3 regions of the Paenibacillus chartarius genome follow, and region 1 is predicted to be linked to each of the others. Evidence: riboswitches for the same ligand, from Rfam matches in the RefSeq annotation. Region 1 holds a riboswitch; each other region holds the start of a gene.
The links. Region 1 has a riboswitch for cobalamin ahead of ACFFK0_RS03315 (ABC transporter substrate-binding protein). Riboswitches for the same ligand answer to the same signal wherever they lie in the genome.

Region 1 (6,584 bases):
GAAGATTTGCTCCCGCTTGTAGAAGTGATCCAGAAGCACGATTTGCTCGTGATTTCGGATGAGATCTATGCAGAGCTGACCTACGGCACGAAGCATACGAGTATTGCCTCGCTGCCCGGCATGCGCGACCGCACCATTCTCGTCAGCGGCTTCTCGAAGGCATTCGCCATGACCGGCTGGCGGATGGGCTACGCTTGCGGACACCGTGAGATTATTTCGGCCATGCTGAAGATTCATCAGTATACGGTCATGTGCGCTCCGACGATGGGGCAGGTAGCGGCTTTGGAGGCTTTGCGCAACGGGATGGAGGAGAAGGACCGGATGGTCGAGTCCTACAACCAGCGGCGCCGGCTGGTCGTGAAGGGCTTCCGGGACATCGGGCTTGACTGCCACGAACCGGAGGGGGCGTTCTATGCGTTCCCGTCCATTCAGAAGACCGGGCTTACCTCGGATGAATTCGCCCAGCGGCTGCTCGTGGAAGCGAAGGTTGCGGCGGTGCCGGGACACGTGTTCGGACGCGGCGGCGAAGGCTTCCTGCGCTGCTCTTACGCATATTCGGTCAGTCAGCTGAACGAAGCGCTGGAGCGCATTTCCGGGTTCTTGTCCAAATTGTAAAAAAACGTGAAAAAAGTTATTTTCAATCTGAGCAAAAGCTGATATCTTATAAGTAGGATAGACGGCGTGTAACCGAGAAGGGGGTCAGGACATGGCATTTTTGGAATATCAGCTTACCAACTTTCAGCAGCGGCTGCTTGTGCACGAACCCTCTGATAATCGTCGGCTGTTTGCCCGGAAACGCAAGTCTAAGGCTCAGCTCGCTCTGGAAGAGGACATTCATTTGCTCCGCTGCAGGCTGGAACAGATGGTCGTCGATGGAAGCACGATGACCTCGGAAGCCGTCGTTGAAGTCAGCATGCTGCTCGATCGGAAGATTAACGAATATATGAACACAGGGAGGAAGAGCCGGTGAGTGCCGGCTTTTTCTCTGCCATAGAGACACATAGCAAGGGAGAGGACTTACGTTGAAGGCAAAATGGTCAGTCGTACTGACGGCGCTGCTGCTGGCGGTAAGCCTGCTGGCAGCCGGCTGCGGCAGCAAGCCGAAAGCGGATGTATCGATTTTCATGATGGGACCTAACGGGTTTCCGCAGGAAGCGGCGGACAAGCTGAAGAACGGGCTTACGGCCGCGGTCGGCGCTGCGCCGACGATTGCCATTCAAGCGGCGCCGATCTTTTCGCCGGAGCTGATGATCGTTCAGCTGGCTGCGGGCGAGCACGATATCATCGTCCTGCCGCATGAGCAGTTTACGAATCTGGCGAAGCAGGGCGGACTCGTTCCTTTGGAAGATCTGGTGAACCGGGACGACTACAAGGCCGGCATTGTGGAATCGGACGACAACGGCAAGAAGGAAACGCATTTGTACGGTATTCCGCTGGACGAGTCGAAATGGTTCAAGGATCAAGGGTATAAGGGGCAAGGCCTGACGGCGTTCATCCCAAGCAACACGAAGCATCTGGACAATGCGAAGAAGCTGATTGCCTTGATGGCGGCCAAGTAGGCCGTCTTTTTTTCTTTCTAAAAATAGTAACTTTTTGTGAACTAACGACAAATTTCGACAGACATCAAATTTTTATTAAGTTAGATTAAGGAAGGCTTGTCATTTCGTATTGACACCGGCTGAACTTTCTGTTTGCATCGAAGCTGACATTCAATTATCGAGATGTGAAGAATGGAGTCTACTGCGATGAATGGCTTGCTTGTACATATCGATAGTGAAGAAGACATTTTTCTTGCTATCAGCCGAACTCGTTATTTGGCAGGCGACATGTTTAGGAAGGAAGAATTGCAAGCCCTGTTTGTAACCGTCTTGGAGCTAACAAGGAACGCGCTCAAATACGCAGGAGGCAAAGCCATCTTTACATGCCAGCTCGTGGAGGGCGGCTTACGGCTGCAAGTTATCGATAAAGGGCCGGGTATCGCCAATCTGGATGAAATCTTTAGCGGCAATTATCGCTCCAAAACTGGGTTAGGTCTAGGGCTGCAAGGGGCGAGACGATTAATGGATGCATTTGAAATCGAGACTTCCGAGAAGGGGACAATCATTCGTGCAACAAAATGGACATCTCAGCGAAGAACCTAAGAAAAACGAGATCCATTTAAGCCAGCTGGCATCGGTCGGACAGGTGGCCGCAGGGATCGCACACGAAGTTCGAAACCCGCTAACGGCGGTTAAAGGGTTTCTTCAGCTCCTGAGGGAAAAGCATGATCAAAGGTATTTGGAAATTGCGCAGTCCGAGTTGGACAATGCATTGGGCACATTGGAGAATTTACTCCACGTGTCGAAGCCCGATTTAGAGAACGAGCCTAATCAATCGATTAACTTAGCCGCAGAGCTTGAAGGGGTGCTTCAGCTTTTTCAAGATCAGTTTTACCGGGTTAAGGTGGAGACGAAGTTCGAACAGACGCAAACTTGCGTTTACGGTAAGAAAAATCAATTGAAAAAGGCATTTTTTAATGTGTTGAAAAATGCCTTCGAAGCGATTCCGGATAAAGGCACCATCTTTGTTTACCATACTTCAGCCGACGATTATGTGAGTGTAGTCATCGAAGATACCGGCAGCGGAATACCGAAAGAAAAAAATCGTATTGCTGAGCACACCTTTCTTCTCTACCAAGCCGCAGGGAACAGGGATGGGGTTAACGCAGGTGTTCTCCGTCGTATATGATCATGGCGGACACATTAAGGTGGAAAGTGAAGAAGGTGTCGGGACCAAATTCACGATTACGATTCCGACTGATTCCGGTAAACAACGTTATGAGGTGAACAAATTGAATTTGACTATTAATGACGGTCAGCACATGCGTGAGTTTTTCGAGGCGAACAAGCAAAAATTCGAAGAACAGCTGCTCCAGGAAGCTGTGAATGTAAGGGACAAGGTTGAGGAGATACAAACGATCGGCAATATTAACCTGTTGAAAAATGCCCATAAACTGGTTCTATTTCTGATCGAGGGACGCAAGCATGAAATTATTACCTTTGCCAAAGAAGAGGGGGTCAGCTGGGCCAGACATTCTTTGACTTTGTCATTCAAGCTCGAATGGATGCATGCGATCCGGCGGGTTGTGTGGGACTTTCTGTACAATTTCGACCGGTTGAAGGAAGTCGAACCCGGTATTGAACATTTCTATACGCAGGAAAAACAAATCAACGAGCTTATCGATCAATTCTTGAATTATTTCTTCATAAGCTATTCCTAATATAAGGATGAGCTTATCAAATCCCATCGGGAAATGGTCGAGGATCTTTCGGTCCCGATTATCCCGTTATCCGAATCCATGTGCATTCTGCCGCTGATCGGCACGATCGATACATATCGGGCGAATACGATTGTGGACAAGGTGATCAATCAAATCGGGGTATCCCGCATTCAAAGATTAATTATCGATTTGTCCGGTGTTGCCTACATGGATACTGCGGTGATCAGCTACATCATGAAGGTCATTGATGGTGCTTCCATCATGGGTTGCCATGTGGTGATCACCGGGGTTCGGCCAGAAATCGTGAAGACGATGCTGAAGCTCGGCGTTTCCTTCGATCACAAAGCGGAAACGAAGGGGACCCTGCAGCAAGCCTTATTACAGTATCTGCACATGTAGATTGGACTACGGATTCGCGGGAACCTGCGGGCGGCACTTGGCCTGCGGATCGGGGATCTTCCACGAAGGCGGCCGAATAGGCCGTCTTTTTTTCGATTCGGGAGCTTTACTCACAGTTTCGTTCTTTGGCGATACCTCCAAGCAAGCGGGCGGTTTTGCGTCACAGACAATATGGGTAGAATAAACTTGTGGTAATAACACCCAAGTGCGTCGAGGGAAAACAATGAATGATCAACTGCATGATATGCAGCAAAAGGCTGCCCAATTTGAACTTGAAAGATGGATCGGCAGCGAAGTTTTTACGTGGCCGTGGTGGTTCTTGTTAGCTCTGTTTTTGATTCCATGGTTCGTTTTGTTTAAGTTGATTGACCGCAGTAGGGCATATTCGATTTGGTTCTTTGGACTTATAGTACTGATTATTACGTCCTTTACGGACGATCTAGGTGCAGAGATCGGAGCCTGGGTATATCCTGTTAAGTTAGTCCCCTACTCTTTGATCGGGTTTCCCTATGATTTTTCCATGGTCCCGGTTGCGCAGATGTTGATATTTCAATACTTCAGAACGTGGAAATCTTTCTCCGCTGGCTTATTATGTCAAGCGCTTGCAACCTCCTTCGAGCCTAAAATAACGCTTGTCTCATCCCCCCGGACTGTCCTATAATCGATGGAGAGTTATGGGTCTGGACCCACTGAAATACCTTACTGCCGATAGGTGCCTGCAAGCTCCGCTGTGCAGGTTAAAAGGGAAGCCGGTGCAAGTCCGGCACGGTCCCGCCACTGTTAACCGGGTAACGCCTCAACCGCCACTGTCTGCAAATCGACGGGAAGGCGAGGCGGCGTGCTTCGTCCGATCGATAACTTTCGCAGGCGTTGTTCATCATGCCGATGAGACGCTGCGCAGGCGTTTGCGATCGACCGCACACCCGCAAGTCAGGAAACCTGCCTATTCGGTTCGGCTAACGAAATCCTTCGAGGAGAGGATCGCGCTATTCGGAATGATGCAGGCAGTTGGAGCCGCCCTAACGGCTCATGCACACAGCACATGCTTTCCGTTTATCGTCCCCTCTGCCTTGCGGCGGAGGGGTTTTCGTATTGATGCCCGGGCCAGGTCGGAGGTAGGGAGGTTTCAGCATTCCGAATCAGAAAGAGGAGAGGAACATGAAACAGAAGACGGCATGGTTGAAGAAAGGTCTTATTTGGACGGCGGCGGGCGCGCTTGCGCTTGCACTCGCGGGCTGCGGCGCCAAGGACAATGGTTCGGGGAACGGGACGGCCGCGGCTCCCGGCGCAAGTAACGGACAAGCCGCTACGCCGGCGGCATCGTCGGCAAAGAAGACGCAGTATCCGCTGAAGGAGAAGGATGCGACCGGCAAGGAGTTCGTGTTTGAGAAGGCTCCGGCGAAGATCGCATCGGTATCCCCTGCGGAGACGGAAGCGCTGTACGCGCTCGGTCTGGGGGATAAGGTGGTCGGCGTTTCCGATTATGACGATTATCCGGCGGAAGTCAAGTCGAAGCCGAAGCTCGGCGGCGTCGTGAAGCCGAACACCGAGGCGGTCATCGCAACGGGTGCGGAGCTCGTCTTTGCCGGCGTGTCCCAGAGGAGGGACGTCGTTGAACAGATGCGCGGACTGAACATTAACGTGTTTCAGGTAGAGCCGAAGTCGCTGCAGGACGTGATGAACGACATTCTTCAATTCGGACGGATTATGGACACTCAGGAGGAAGCTGAGAAGGTCGTAGCCAAAATGAAGGCGGACATCCGGAAGGTGCAGGACGCGGTCAAAGGCGTGAAGCCGGAAGAGAAAAAGAAGGTGTACGTCGAGTTTTCGCCGGGCTGGACCGTTGGTAAGGGCGAGTTCATGGACGAGCTGATTACGCTGGCGGGCGGAGTGAACGTTGCGGCCGATACGCAGGGCTGGAACAAGATCAGTGAGGAGAAAATCATTCAGGCGAACCCGGATGTCATCGTATTCGCAGCGGGAATCACCGACGAGAAGACGAAGAAGTCGCTCGAGCAGGTCATTCGCGAGCGCAGCGGCTGGGATAAGATTAATGCGATTAAGAATAATCGGGTCGTAGGCCTGGAATCCGGACCGTTTAACCGCCCGGGCCCGCGGCTGACGGAAGGGCTGCTGGCGATGGCGAAGGCGGTCTATCCCGATCTGGTGAAATGATGAAAAGAAAGCTGTGGCTGTGGGGAGGAGGAGGGATCGTCCTCCTTCTTCTTTCTGTTCTGGTTAGTCTCGGTATCGGCGCCGTTTCCGTACCTGTGCCCCATATCGCCGGAATTGTCGTTTCGCACATTCCCGGGCTGGGCGAGCACATCGCGAAAACGTGGCCGGAGCAGTCGGAGCAAATTATTTGGAGGGTGCGTCTGCCGCGCGTCGTCCTCGGCATGCTGATCGGAGCGGCGTTATCGATGGCCGGAGCGGCGTTTCAGGGCATACTGCGCAACCCGCTGGCGGACCCGTATACGCTTGGCGTATCTTCAGGTGCGTCGGTAGGGGCGGCATTTTTAATCTATTTCGGTCTGCAGTTCAGCTTCTTCGGCGAATGGACGCTTCCGGTCGTCGCGTTCTTGACGGCGCTGGCGGCGCTCGCCGTCGTGCTGCGTATGGCGCAGGTCGACGGAAAGTGGCAGATGGAGACGCTGATTTTGTCCGGTACAGTGATGCAGGCTTTTCTCGGTGCGGTGGTGGCGTTTTTCATTGCCATGTCCAAAAATGTCATCAACGACATCGTCTATTGGCTAATGGGGTCGCTTGCGCTGCGCGGTTGGGCGTACCCCGGCCTGATCGCTCCTTATGTAGGTTTAGGCTTTATCGTATTATTGGCGAACGCGAAAGCGCTCAATTTGTTTGTGCTTGGGGAGCGGCAGGCAGCGCATCTCGGGGTGAACGTGGAGAGGACGAAGCTGGTCGTGCT
Region 2 (6,584 bases), on a different contig from region 1:
GGAAGATTGCTCCTTGCCGCTACCTGCTGCAGCGCCTCCAGCGGCGTCTTCGCCGTCTCATAGCCCTCCGCAAGCGTGCCGTCCTTCGTCTCAACGTGGATGAACACCTTGGCTTTGCCATTCGTGCTGCCGCTTGAAACAGGTACTTCATACGTTTGGCCCGAGCCGCCTGCCATCGTGTCGTAAGCGGCTAACGCCAGCAAAGCCTGATAAGTGGAGAAGCCGTCGGACGATCCGCTGCCCGCTTTATAAGAGAAGCCGCCGTCCCCGCTTGCATACTTCATTAACGCAGAGATCAGGTTGCCGTCCGCCTTGGCGAAGCTGCCCTGTGTCCCGTCCTTAAGCTGGGATGAGAGGCCGAGTACGACCATCGCCAGACTATTGCTGTTGCTGCGGTCTGCGGTCAGGTCGCCGTTGCTTTGCTGCTGAGCAGCCAGCCACGCCACGGCATCGTTGACGGCGGCCGCTACATCCGTGCGATCCTTGTAAGGAGCCAGCGCCCAGAGCGCGGCTGCCGTAATGTCAACATTCGCCTTTGTACTCTCATATAAATCCCAGCCCTGATTCGGAATCTGCTTCTGGAGCAGCCATTTCACCAGCTTGTCCTTCGTCCAAGCCGCATCGGAAGGAATCATATAATTGCCGCTGTCTAATGCCAGCAGACCGTAAATTACGGCATTAGCGCCTTGTGCCGGCAGATCCGCTCGATTATAGATCGCTTCGATCAAATTGCGGCCCGCAATCGATTGCGGGTCGCCCCCGGCCGCCTTCACTCCGAGCACCAGCTTGGCATAGGCCGTCGGCAGCGTATCGCTAGTAAACGCCTGTGCCCTCTGCTCTGCCGAAGTCAGGTAACCGCTCTCTACGGTTTTTCCCGCCTTCGCAATAGAATAAGCGTACCAATCGTCCGTTACGGGACCTTGATCGACAATCCAAGCCGCCGCCTCATTGACGGCCTGCCGGACCGTAACCGTGCGAGTCGCAGGAGCGGTCACTGCCTCTGATGCCTGCACCGGCAGAACCGGCAGCAGCCCGCTTGAGATCAACGTTACGGCCAGCATCGCAATGACGATCCTGCTGAGCCGCATCCGCCATTGTTTGAATGTACCCATACCTCTGTAACTCCTCCCCTTCACCTCGTTCTCACTCCTCTAGCCGAGAGTCACCTGCGAAACCACACAAAAAGCACCCCCAATCGGAGGTGCTCTAGCGACGTAATAGATTTGTATAATCGGCAAAAGACACGCCAAGAAGCCATGCGAATGCACGCAAGCGGCGCTTGCCCATCACCTTCCCTATATCGCGTAGGTTCCATTGGTGATTCCGACAGGCAGGTATCCTGACTTGCGCATCATCGCCCTCTCCGCACCTTCCCGTCTCTTCCGAAACAGTGGCATTTGCGGTGGGCTCCTCGCTTACAGTGGCGCGACCGTGCCGGATTTGCACCGGCTTCCCTTGCGAACGAATCCGTAGGATTCGACACCTGTCTTCCCCTATGAGGTTGTGAAAATAACGGAAGTAATCATATCACGAAAACTAGCAATCGTCTATATTGCGCTCTCTCCTTCTTTGACGAACAGCGCTATCCGGTCCTTAATGGAATCGCGGACTTCCCGGAACTTCGCCATGATCTCTTCCTCCGTACCCGTAGCCTTGGCGGGGTCCTCAAAGCCCCAGTGCCACTTCACCACGCTGGGATTCGCGATGACCGGGCAGTGCTCGTCGGCATGTCCGCACAGCGTAATCACGTATTTCGCTTTGTTCAGGAGCTCCGGGTCGATCACATCGGACGTATGGGCGGAAATGTCCACGCCGGCCTCTTTCATCACGGCTACCGCGCGCGGGTTCAACCCGTGGGCTTCAAGCCCCGCACTTTTGACCTCAAACTTATCGCCGCCCAGCGCCTTAAGGAACCCGTCAGCCATTTGACTGCGGCAGGAGTTTCCCGTACATAAGAAATACACGATAGGCTTGGTCGCTTCCATCGATTCCATTCTCCTTGTCGTCCGGCTCACCGGCGGTTAAACGCCCTGGTGACCGCGCTTCGTTGGTTTAACTCCCTTGACGGCCTTCAAGAGCATCGCGACCGCAGCCATCGCCACAGCGATTCCTGCAATCAAGAGCCAGATGTTTACCGTCGTCGAGTGAATCACGCTAAGCCACAAATACAAGCCCATCAAAGTGATCAGCAATGTCGGAACCGTCAAAATCATTCCTGTCTTGAAGTAGCCGCCCCACGTAATCTTCACACCTTTCGCCGACAGTACATGAAGCCATAGCAATGTGGCGAGAGAGCCGATCGGCGTTATTTTCGGACCGAGGTCGCTTCCTACTACATTCGCGTATATCAGCGCCTCCCTTACCGCGCCTTCGGCAGCAGTCCCTTGGATCGCCAGAGCATCAATCAAGACGGTCGGCAAGTTATTCATGATCGAGGACAGTATCGCCGCCAGAAAGCCCATCCCCACCGTCGCCGCCAGCAAGCCGCCGCCCGCCATGTCTTCAATCAATGAGCCTAATGCATCCGTTAAACCCGCGTTCTTGAGGCCATAGACCACAACATACATGCCGATGGAGAAAATGACGACCGCCCACGGAGCCTCTTTGATCACGCGTTTCGTCTCAATCGCCTTGCTGGACCTGGCCATCATGACAAAGACTAGCGCCACAGCACCAACGACGATAGACACCGGAATGTGCATGAAGCCGCTGCTGATATAAGCGATCAACAGGATACCGAGAATGACCCAGGAGGCTTTGAACAGCCTGTGATCCCGAATCGCTTCTGCAGGACGCCGAAGCTGCTTCATATCGTAACTAACAGGGATGTCGTTCCGGAAATACAAGAACAATACCGCTAAGCTTGCCGCCAAGGAGAACAGACTCGTGACGATCATCCGGCTGGCGTACGTTACGAAGTCAATCCCGAAGAAGTCGGCCGAAACAATGTTCACGAGGTTACTGACGATCAGCGGCAATGACGTCGTATCCGCAATAAAGCCGCCCGCCATAACGAAGGGCAGAATCATGTTATCCGGCAGCTTGAGAGCTCTAACCATCGCTAATACAATCGGTGTCAAAATTAACGCCGCGCCATCGTTGGCAAACAATGCCGCAACCGCCGCGCCGAGCAAAATGACATAAACGAACATCAGCCTTCCGTTCCCCTTGGCGAACCGCGCCATATGGAGCGCCGCCCACTCAAAGAACCCGATATGATCCAGGATCAACGAGATGAGAATGATCGCAACGAAAGCGAGGGTAGCATTCCAGACGATGGAGGTTACCGTAACGACATCCTGAAACGATACGACTTGACAAATCAGAGCAAGTACGGCGCCCGCGGAGGCCGACCATCCGATACTCAGACCCTTGGGCTGCCAAATAACGAAAGTTAACGTCACTAGAAAAATCAGTACTGCTGCGTAAATCATGTGTTCCTCCTAATTGATTGCATGCTCATCTTAGAGGCGATTCCGTTCACATAGAATCATATAATAAAACACTTATATAATCCACTATAGGAGGTCGTACTTCAGTTGAATCATAATTCCTCACAAACGTTTAATAACCATTGACAACTTGTAGTTTGCATGCTCGCTCAATCCGTCCAGAAACTGATCCACGTGTTCATTCGACGGAAATCTGCACTCAAGAAGGTAACACCCTTCCCCGCTTATTTTGTAGTTATTTACTATGTAGTGCCCTTGCGTTGCCAAATAAGCCAGCAACGGCTGATGATTATGGCTATTAGTAAAAATCGTAATAAAGCCGTGCAAGAAGCAGCCTAGTTGGGAAGGATTCACTTTAATCGTATACCCCTCAAGAACACCGGTGTCCTCCAGCTTGGCTACACGACTTGCAACTGCTTGTCCGGTCAGATGCACTTTTGCGCCTAATTCCTTCATGGTAATACGGCTATTTTGGGACAATTCGGCCAAGATCAGCAAGTCGGTTTGATCCATAGTCATCCTCCCGGAAAATATAACACTTTCAAGATTCAAGTCAAACCGCCATAAGACTTGATTTAAGCTATGTAAATCAAAATGCGTCTCCTCTACAATTACTATATAACAAAGTAGAGGAGCTATTAAACATGAAAGTCACATTACTTAGAAATGCAACCTTGATTGTTGAATATGCGGGCAAGAAGTTTTTAATCGATCCATTTTTAGCTGACAAGGAGGCTTACCCGCCCTTCCCCGACTCGTTGAGACAGGACCGGCGCAATCCGCTGGTTAGCTTACCCACTTCCCTTGATAACATCATTCATGTTGATGCTGTTATTGTAACCCACCTCCATGTAGACCATTTTGACGACAAAGCCAAGGAGGTCCTGCCTAAAGATATCCCCCTGTTCGTCCAAAATGAAGAAGACGCGAAGGAAGTCCGCAATGCCGGTTTCCAAAACGTTAAAATTCTTAGTGAAGGTTCACGCTTTGAAGATATTCAAATCATTAAAACAAAAGGGGAGCACGGTCGAGGGGACATTTTACAATTCACTGGTAACGTTTGCGGCGTTGTATTCAAGCACGCGGATGAGAAAACATGTTACGTAGCTGGAGATACGGTATGGTATGACGCCGTTCGGGAAGCAATCGAAGCCCACAAGCCGGAGATCATTGTCGTTAACGGCGGGGATAATCAATTCCTGCAAGGCGGCTCTTTAGTCATGGGGAAAGATGATATTGATGCCGTGCATCGGGCAGCGCCAAATTCCAAAATCATTTCAGTCCATATGGAAGCAGTAAATCACTGGACCTTATCGAGAGAGGAATTAAAGAGCTACCTTGCTGAAAAAGGCCTATCTTCTGCTGTGTTAGTACCGGATGACGGTGAGTCCTACACATTGTAATGAATTCATCGCAAACACCCCCTATAGATTTCATCGGCATAAACACAAATGTTTTTCCAATGACAGCTATAGAGGGTGCACTTCAGCGGTACCGGATATTCCTTGGCACTATGCGGCTCTGGACGGCTTCCTCGCCCGAAGAAGCCCTTTTCTTACGTAGTACGTCACGATCACAAACACAGCCATGATCCCGGTGTAGGTAACAATGACGTTCCATACGTTTACACTGCCGCCTCCAAATCGTGCACCTTCCCCGCCGCGAGCCGGCGCCCCATTGGCTGTGCCTTGGGCCGGCCTTTGCGGTTTCACGTTCCCGCTGCCGGCGCCCTCCAAACGCCCCTTCTCCCCCATCATCGGCTGCTGACTGCCCATCCCGATTACGGAGGCCGAGCTGGCGAGGCGGCTCATAAAGCCGGTTTGATTGATTTCATACACGCCGAATAGCAGGATCAATACCGCTGCCGCCGTTGCCGTATATCGCAGCCAAGCAATCTTGCCCTTAACGCTCCAAATTTTATTCCACACCTGCATCACCCACTGCCAATGCAGCCCGACGTGCACCCCGACAAGGACCAGCACAAGAAATGACACCGATATATGGGTCATTTTGAACCACCCCTGATTCGCCACGTTCATGTTCGGGAATACGACATGGGAAACGAGGATTCCACTGACGATAATGAACGACATCGAAATCAATAAGAGCAGGTTGAGCGCATAGCTCCCGCGGAGCTTCCAGGGCAAGCTCCGGTCGAACATTTTGACCGTCACCCGTTTCACCCAGCCTAAATTCAGCAGTACATGCGTGAAGTAGGCAACCGCGAAAAACAGCCCGGCGTATTCGTGGAACGTCAGGCCCCCCAGCACGTTTTTGTTGAAAAACAGCACAAACAGCAGCGCCATGATGATGTCTAGAGCAAACTTGACATAATTGATTTTTTTCATAATCAGCACTCGCCCTCTCGGTTGTTTAATCGATGCTCCTAGCATATCCAAGCAACCTGAGTCCATATTGAGCGTTAGCTGAAAAACACCTGAAAGTTCCGCTAGTTGACTTAGGGGATATACGTCCAAACAATTCCAACGCAAACTGTATAGATTATATGGCACGGCCTTACTTCCTAACGAAAGGGGTTTTGTACAATGGCATTCGCAGGCGCAACAGCAGCTGCAGGCGGTTTCGGCGGTCTTGGCGGTTTCGGCGGTCTTGGAACAAGTGTAGGAGTCATTCTCGTACTGTTCATTTTGCTGGTTATCATCGGCCGCGCATTTGTACTGTAATGGTTTTAAAGGGGCTGCTTCGGCAGCCTCTTTTCATTTCTCATCTTCAGCAGCGGTGTGTCGTTCTTAATTCAAGTGAGTGGCTTACAAAGAAAAAAGGCCGCGCGGGCGGCCCGTTAAACAACATGAATAACTAAGTCTGCCTGATACATGCCTTCCGAGAATGCGGATAAGACGACACGCCCTTTTTCTCCCGTGAACCGGATGACCGTACTCACACAGCCATGGTACATGTGCATCCAATTGTTGTCGTAAGACTCGCTTGAACAAAGGTCACCGTTATCAACGGCAACGATCTCCGCCGGTCCGGCCACTTTGAAAGTGACTTTGGAGCTTTCGCGGAATACCGGTATCCCTTCGCTGTCCTTTGCCCGCACGGTAAATAATTTTTGATAACCGTCCTTTGCATCCAGACGGAGCTCCTCCGCATCAAAAGCAAGTCTCACCG
Region 3 (6,584 bases), on a different contig from region 1:
GCCCGGTAACGCGCGTTCGTCAGCTCCGCCTGCTTGACCGGCAGCTGGTTGACGGTAATTACATCGTCGAGCATCCGCACGACGACAGGCACGACCTCGGCCAGCAGCTCCTCCGAATGCACCCGTCCGAGGTTCAGCGAGCCGAGATTGCAGACGACAAAATCGCCGGCGCGCCGCAGCTCCGCCACCTGCTCCACGCCGTCCACCTCGAGCACCCGGCGCTCCAGCGGACTGTCGGCGGACATATTTTGCGCAATTTCCATGCACAGGTTGCTCGAGTAGATCATCCCCGCGTGCTTGTTCGGATTGAGCCGGTTGACCGTATCGCGGAAAAATTGGAACGGCGTCCCCGTCTCCGTATCCGAGCGGATGATCGCCTTAAGCAGATCGACCGCCGCCACTTCCTGCTTCGCAATATCCGGATGGTCGACACACTGCCAGTAGCGCTCCGTGAACGTACCGCCGCCCTCGCGCTCGTCGTAGCAGTCCTCCAGCCGCCAGCCCATTACCGTCTCGATCTCGTGCGGGCACATCAAGTAAAATTTGCCGTCCCGCACCCGCGTCTCCTTCTTGAGCTGGCGCATAAATACGTCGGGGATCGACAGCGCCGGGAAAATGTCATGCGCCTTGCGGCGCTCGTCCCCGTTGTTCGTCTTCAGCGCCAGGAAATCCCAGACGTCGCGGTGCCAAATATCGAGCGTGACGCTGACAGCGCCGCTGCGCATGCCGAGCTGGTTGCAGGCGACCGCCGTATCGTTGATAATCCGGATCCATGGGATGATGCCGCCGCTCGTATGCTTGAAGCCGCGGATATCGGAGCCGGCTGCGCGCACTTTGCCCATATAAATGCCCATGCCGCCGCCGAATTTGCTCACCTGGCTGAATTGGTCGACCACATGGAAGATCGACTCGAGCGAATCGTCCACCGTAGCGATAAAGCACGAGGACAGCTGGTGGAACGGCTTGCGCGCATTGGACATCGTCGGCGTCGCTTCCGTCATCTGCAGCTGCGACATAACATCGTAAAAGCGCTTCGCCCAGTACACCCGCTGCGGCTGCGGCTCGGCGAGAGCAATCGCCATGGCTACGCCCATGAACGCCTCCTGCGGCAGCTCGTACACTTCCTTGCTGTAGCCGCGAACGCAGTAGCGCTCGGCAAGCGTCTTGACGCCGACGTAGGTGAACAGCTCGTCCCGCTCCGGCCGAATATAGGCTCCGAGCTCCTCGATGTCTTCACGGGAGTACCCCTTCAGCATATAAGCGCCGTACAGGCCCAGCTCCGTCAGCTTGTCCAGCAGCTCCGCGAAGCTGCCGTAGCCGTAGACGCCGGCCGGATAGCCCCGCTGCTGCGCCGCTTCCTTGTACAAGTCGTATATGTACAGCCTTGCTGCAACCTTGTCCCACCCCGGCTCCTGCACCGACGTCAGCTCGGCGGCGGTCTGCACGAGCTGGCGCTGAATGTGGCGGGTCGTGATGCCCGGTTTCAGCTGCGCGTGCAGCGTATCCAACAGCGCATCTTCGGACAAGCCTGTGCCGGCGACCGCGCGCCCGACGACAGTCCGTATTTTTTGCGGGTTCCAAGCTTCGTTCGTGCCGTCGCGCTTCGTGATTTGCAGTACTTCCATGATCGTTTGAGTCATGTTGGTCAAGCCTCCTGAATGGATAATGAGAAAAGGGCATTCCGCCGTTCCCCTTCGCAGAGAAAAGAACGTCGAAATGCCCGCAGCAGCATAGTGATGCAAACTTGTCGGCCCAGAACCGGCCGCCCGGCTTTCCGCAGTTTCCCTATCTCCCGTAGGTACTGGCAGCGAACGGACACAGGCAGGTCTCCTGGCTCAGGTTCATTGCAGCTCTGCTCCTTCCCGGCTTATTGAGCCAGTGGATCCTGCAGCTTGCTCCCCTTACAGTGGCGGGACCGCGTCGGAATTGCACCGAACTTCCCTATTAAGCCTGCGCTTCGCACCTTCGGCGAAGCGACAGACACCTTGTTCCGCATTAACAATATATAGTTGTCTTGTACCAATTTACACTCAATATATAGTATCGTCAATTATTTTTTTTTGCAGTACCCCACAATTTGGAGGTGTCCGGTCTAAAGTATATAATCATAGATAGAGCTCCGGTTTCCGAACGAGGAGAATGTCTCTCTATGATTTATCTAGTCACAAATCAGCGATTCTCATGATATAATAGACTTTACTTGGAAGGAGTTGTGCCAATGCCACTTAGTCGCTTATCAACGCGCGGCATTCTGGATCATATATTCCAGTACTCACCGATCGGAATGGCTCTTGTCGCCTTGGACGGAAGCTTCCTGAAGGTCAATTCAGCTTTATGCGACATTACGGGCTATGCCGAGCAGGAGCTAACGACGCTCTGCTTCCAGGATATTACTCTCGAAGAGGATTTGCCGGAATCAGTGCGCGTTATCGACTGTCTCCTCAATCGCGGCGACAACTCCGTGGAGCTGACAAAGCGGTATTTTCACAAGGCAGGCCATCGGGTAACCGTCCGCATCCATACCAGTGTCGTACGCGATCCTGACAGCAACAGCCCCATTCTGCTCGTCGCTCAAATTTTGAAGCTGCCCGAAGCTTCTTGCTGAAGCTGCGTTCCGCCGCTTTGCCTGCACTCCGCCGTCCGCTTTCTCCCAAGCCGTGTGAACGGCTCTTTCTCATGACGTTAGCCCGGACCATCATGGGCATTGTCCCTTACCCGCCGTTCCGATTCTGCATAAGCTGTACAAACTATTTTGCAGAATGGCTACGAAAGGAGTAATGGTCCATGAAGCTGGACATCGGCTGCGGTGCCAACAAGCACGCCGGCTTCTTCGGCATCGACAAGCTGCCGCATCCCGGCGTCGATCTCGTCTGCGATATCGACCAGGGGATCCCCTTGCCCGATTCCTCGGCCTCGTTCATAATGGCCTGCCGATCGCTGCCGTACGTTGCGAATTTGCCGTTCGTACTAAGCGAGCTGTACCGCTTGTGCGCCGACCGTGCGGTTGTGTGTATCTACGCTCCGTTCGCCCGTCATTTCCGCCATCTGACGAATCCGTACTTCCGGCAGCGCTTCGATGAATATACGCCGCGCTACACAACCCCGACATTTTACCAGCCGCCGGATAGCCCCGCATGTCCTCCTATCCGCTACGATGATGCGCCTGAACCGCCTTGCGATTTGCGTTTGCTGCGTATGGAGCTGTTCTATGACGAGCCTTTCTCGTCGGAATGGTTCGACAATGAGGAGCGCGAGATGCTTAAGGACCTTCAATTTAACGTAGCAAGCGATATTTTGTACTATTTTCTCGCCGCGAAAAGCCCTATCTCTAACGATGAATTGCTGCACATGAGCCGGCTTTCTTATCCCGAGCCATTCTGTCTCGCAAGAAAGGACAAACGCTGACGTTTTCAAGGCATTTTCAGAGCAAGCTTTCATATAGTTGAGATTGTCGAGTTGCCCGCATCCCTGGCGCAGCAAATTTCCGGACAATTGGTCAAGGGGGTGTTTCCAATCGCACTGATCCTCCGCTCTTCTCTGAATGCCACCGGAGCGATCACGTTTACGGGCAATACACTCGGATTAAGCCGCTCCGGAACGGAAGGAGAACCCGGCACCCAGGACAGCATCGGCGCTTTCATCACAACGAATGCGGCGCTGCGCTTCGGTTCTTACCCGGCCGGCACGACGAACAATTATGCGAACAACCAGTCCGCCGCCCTCCTATCCATGCCTGCCGGCAGCGCCGTCCTGTATGCGGAGCTGATTTGGGGCGGCTCTTACCGTAACGGCAATGTCAATCTGAGCGGTGCAATAAACAATCCGATTTCCTTCACGACCCCGCTCGGCACGTTCTCCATAACGCCCGATACGGTGACATCTAACGAAGTCGATCTCGGCAGCGGCGCCTTCGCCTACGTTCGCACCGCCAATGTGACGCCCCTGGTCAGGCAGGCCGGTCCGGGCACGTATGCCGCCGGAGGTGTGGTCGGTACTATTGTCATCAACAACGATTCCACGGCGAATCATGCCGGATGGACGCTTGCCGTCATTTACGAGAATCCGTCCCTGCCATTTCGCAACATGTCGCTGCGGGCCGGCGCCGTACTCGTCCAATCCGCCTCACCGCCAGTCAATACGACCATAACCGGCTTCGCTACGCCGACATCGGGAACGATCGGAGGGCGGGCCTTATTCAGCGCTCAAGAAGGCGATGCGAACCGTACCGGCGATCAAGCGCTTTTCGGCCCTACCGCATCCTCATTGGCCGCACTCTCCGGCCCCAACAACTTCGCAGCCAATTTCTTCGCTTCCCAGATCAACAACGATACCGGACAATTAAACACAACAGGGACATTCGGCAATCGCAACCAAACGAACGGCGCCCCGGGGACGAACATCTCCGGCGGACGGCAGGGCTGGGATATTACGAACGTCGACGTCTCGGCGCGGCTCGTGAACAATCAAAACAGCGCCGTGCTGCAGCTGACGACGTCAGGCGACGCCTATGTCCTAAATGCGAACGCCATCCAAATCGATATCAATGCACCCAAGGTGTCTGTCATCAAGGCTGCGAATGTGACCGGGGCTGTCGTCGGAGACACGATTACATACTCCGTTACCGTCAGTAACACGGGCACCGCCAATGCCGGAAGCGTCGTCGTCTCCGATGAGCTGCCGGCCGGTCTTGCCTTTACGGCAGGCTCCGTGACGGTCGGAGGGGCGTCTCGCCCTGCCGCCGATATAAAAACCGGCGTGTCAATCGGGACGCTGGCCCCCGGCGCAGCTGCCACAGTAACGTACCGGGCCACGGTCATTTCCGTGCCGAATCCGCAGTCGGCATCCAATACTGCCAACGCCGCCTTTTCGTTCCAGAGCGTTGCCGGCGGACCGACCATAACCGGAGTGATCCCCTCCAACACGGTCACGCTGCCGATTTACGCCCCGATCCTTACGCTGGTCAAGTCGGCGGACACGGCGAACGCCACCGTCGGTGACATTGTAACTTATACGCTGCAGCTGACGAATACCGGAAATGCCGGCGCTTCCGTGACCTTGACCGACAATATCCCTGCCGGCGCCAGCTACATCCCGAACAGCTTTCGGCTGAACGGCATCGTCGTCGTCGGCGCGAATCCGGCCGCAGGCGTGCCGATCGGTACGGTCAACGGCAGCGGAGGAACGGCCACAGCTGCGTTCCAGGTTCGGGTAGAGTCGCTGCCGAATCCGCCCCAGTTAACGAACCAAGGCAGCGCGGGCTACACGTTCAGGCCGCCGGACGGCCGTACGTTTACCGGTACAGCGGTCTCCAATACGGTCGTCCTTCCGGTCGCACTGCCTAACGTAACGGTAAGCAAATCGGCGGATCGAACAGCCGTAACGGTAGGGGAAACGATTACCTATACACTCGTTATAGCCAATAACGGTACTTCGCCGATAACGAACGTCAATCTGGCCGATCCGCTCCCTGCAGCTCTTCGGTTCGCAGCGGGCAGCGTTACGCTGGGCGGCATTAATCAGCCGGCCGCCAATCCGCAGACGGGCATTGCCGTCGGAACGCTCGCAGCAGGCGCTTCGGCAACCGTCAGCTTTCAAGCTGCGGTCGTCTCGCCGCCGGATCCCGCCCAATTGGCCAATACGGCTACCGCAGCCTACAGCTCCGGCACATTTAGCGGCATTTCCGCGTCCAGCACGCTCCTTACACCGGTGTACCAGCCTGTCATTGCGGTACGAAAGAGCGCCGACCGCAGCGCTGTTGCCGTCGGCGAGACCGTCACGTATACGATCGTTGCGAACAACAGCGGCAATATCGCCGCTTCCGCCACGGTGACCGATACGATTCCCGCGGGCACTGTGTTCGTCCCGGGCAGCGTTACCGTTAACGGCACGGGCGTACCCGCCGCTTCGCCTGTAAGCGGGATTGGCGCAGGAGAGCTATCGCCGGGAGCATCCGCGACCGTAACGTTTCAGGTGCAGCTCCAAACGCTGCCGAATCCGCCACGGATAGCGAACGCGGCATCCGTTTCTTTCACCTATCAGCTGCCGGACGGGCGTTCATTCTCCGGAAGCTCGGCGTCGAATACGGTGATGCTTCCCGCTACGGTGCCTTCAGTTGCCATAGCCAAGAGGGTGAACGCCGCCGCCGCTGCTGTCGGCGATACGTTGACCTATACGCTGAATGTGAGCAATACAGGTTCAACGGCGGTGAACGACATCTTGGTGTCCGATCCGCTGCCTGCAGGCGCGGCCTTCGAAACCGGGAGCGTCACGGTTCGCGGCACCGCACGTTCCGACGCCAATCCCGCCGCAGGAATCTCGCTCGGAACGCTTGCCGCCGGCGATTCCGCCGACATTACCTTCCGTATCCGCGTCCTTCCGGCAGCGCAAGGAGGAACGCTAGGAAACCAGGCGTTTGTCAGCTATAGGCTGGGCAGCTTTAACGGTTCATCCGCCTCAGGTACCGTCAGCACTACCGTCGTTCAGCCGCAAATCCAAGTCGTTAAGAACGCTCTCGTACCAACGGCAATTGTCGGTGTACCTTTCGCCTACGTGATCCGCGTAACCAACACCGGCAATGCGGAAGC

Region 2: linked by a shared signal. The riboswitch ahead of ACFFK0_RS03650 (S-layer homology domain-containing protein) and the one ahead of ACFFK0_RS03315 (ABC transporter substrate-binding protein) in region 1 are both predicted to bind cobalamin.
Region 3: linked by a shared signal. The riboswitch ahead of ACFFK0_RS14780 (ribonucleoside-diphosphate reductase subunit alpha) and the one ahead of ACFFK0_RS03315 (ABC transporter substrate-binding protein) in region 1 are both predicted to bind cobalamin.

What each region holds. Positions count from the first base shown of each region.
Region 1 is NZ_JBHLWN010000019.1:24,204-30,787, forward strand. Features, by position in the region: gene ACFFK0_RS03275 (aminotransferase class I/II-fold pyridoxal phosphate-dependent enzyme) at 1-615, shown strand, start outside; gene ACFFK0_RS03280 (aspartyl-phosphate phosphatase Spo0E family protein) at 707-970, shown strand; gene ACFFK0_RS03285 (hypothetical protein) at 1,023-1,559, shown strand; gene ACFFK0_RS03290 (ATP-binding protein) at 1,746-2,141, shown strand; gene ACFFK0_RS03295 (histidine kinase dimerization/phospho-acceptor domain-containing protein) at 2,107-2,727, shown strand; gene ACFFK0_RS03300 (hypothetical protein) at 2,693-3,259, shown strand; gene ACFFK0_RS03305 (STAS domain-containing protein) at 3,293-3,658, shown strand; gene ACFFK0_RS03310 (CBO0543 family protein) at 3,903-4,319, shown strand; cobalamin riboswitch at 4,352-4,619, shown strand; gene ACFFK0_RS03315 (ABC transporter substrate-binding protein) at 4,817-5,833, shown strand; gene ACFFK0_RS03320 (FecCD family ABC transporter permease) at 5,833-6,584, shown strand, end outside.
Region 2 is NZ_JBHLWN010000020.1:44,140-50,723, forward strand. Features, by position in the region: gene ACFFK0_RS03650 (S-layer homology domain-containing protein) at 1-1,112, opposite strand, end outside; cobalamin riboswitch at 1,313-1,502, opposite strand; gene arsC (arsenate reductase (thioredoxin)) at 1,548-1,985, opposite strand; gene ACFFK0_RS03660 (arsenic transporter) at 2,022-3,434, opposite strand; gene ACFFK0_RS03665 (Lrp/AsnC family transcriptional regulator) at 3,555-3,965, opposite strand; gene ACFFK0_RS03670 (MBL fold metallo-hydrolase) at 4,097-4,855, shown strand; gene ACFFK0_RS03675 (DUF4405 domain-containing protein) at 4,964-5,800, opposite strand; gene ACFFK0_RS03680 (YjcZ family sporulation protein) at 5,999-6,136, shown strand; gene ACFFK0_RS03685 (glycoside hydrolase family 2 TIM barrel-domain containing protein) at 6,253-6,584, opposite strand, start outside.
Region 3 is NZ_JBHLWN010000060.1:92,775-99,358, reverse strand. Features, by position in the region: gene ACFFK0_RS14780 (ribonucleoside-diphosphate reductase subunit alpha) at 1-1,640, opposite strand, end outside; cobalamin riboswitch at 1,804-2,003, opposite strand; gene ACFFK0_RS14775 (PAS domain S-box protein) at 2,219-2,605, shown strand; gene ACFFK0_RS14770 (methyltransferase domain-containing protein) at 2,785-3,405, shown strand; gene ACFFK0_RS14765 (CLIPPER-2 domain-containing protein) at 3,457-6,584, shown strand, end outside.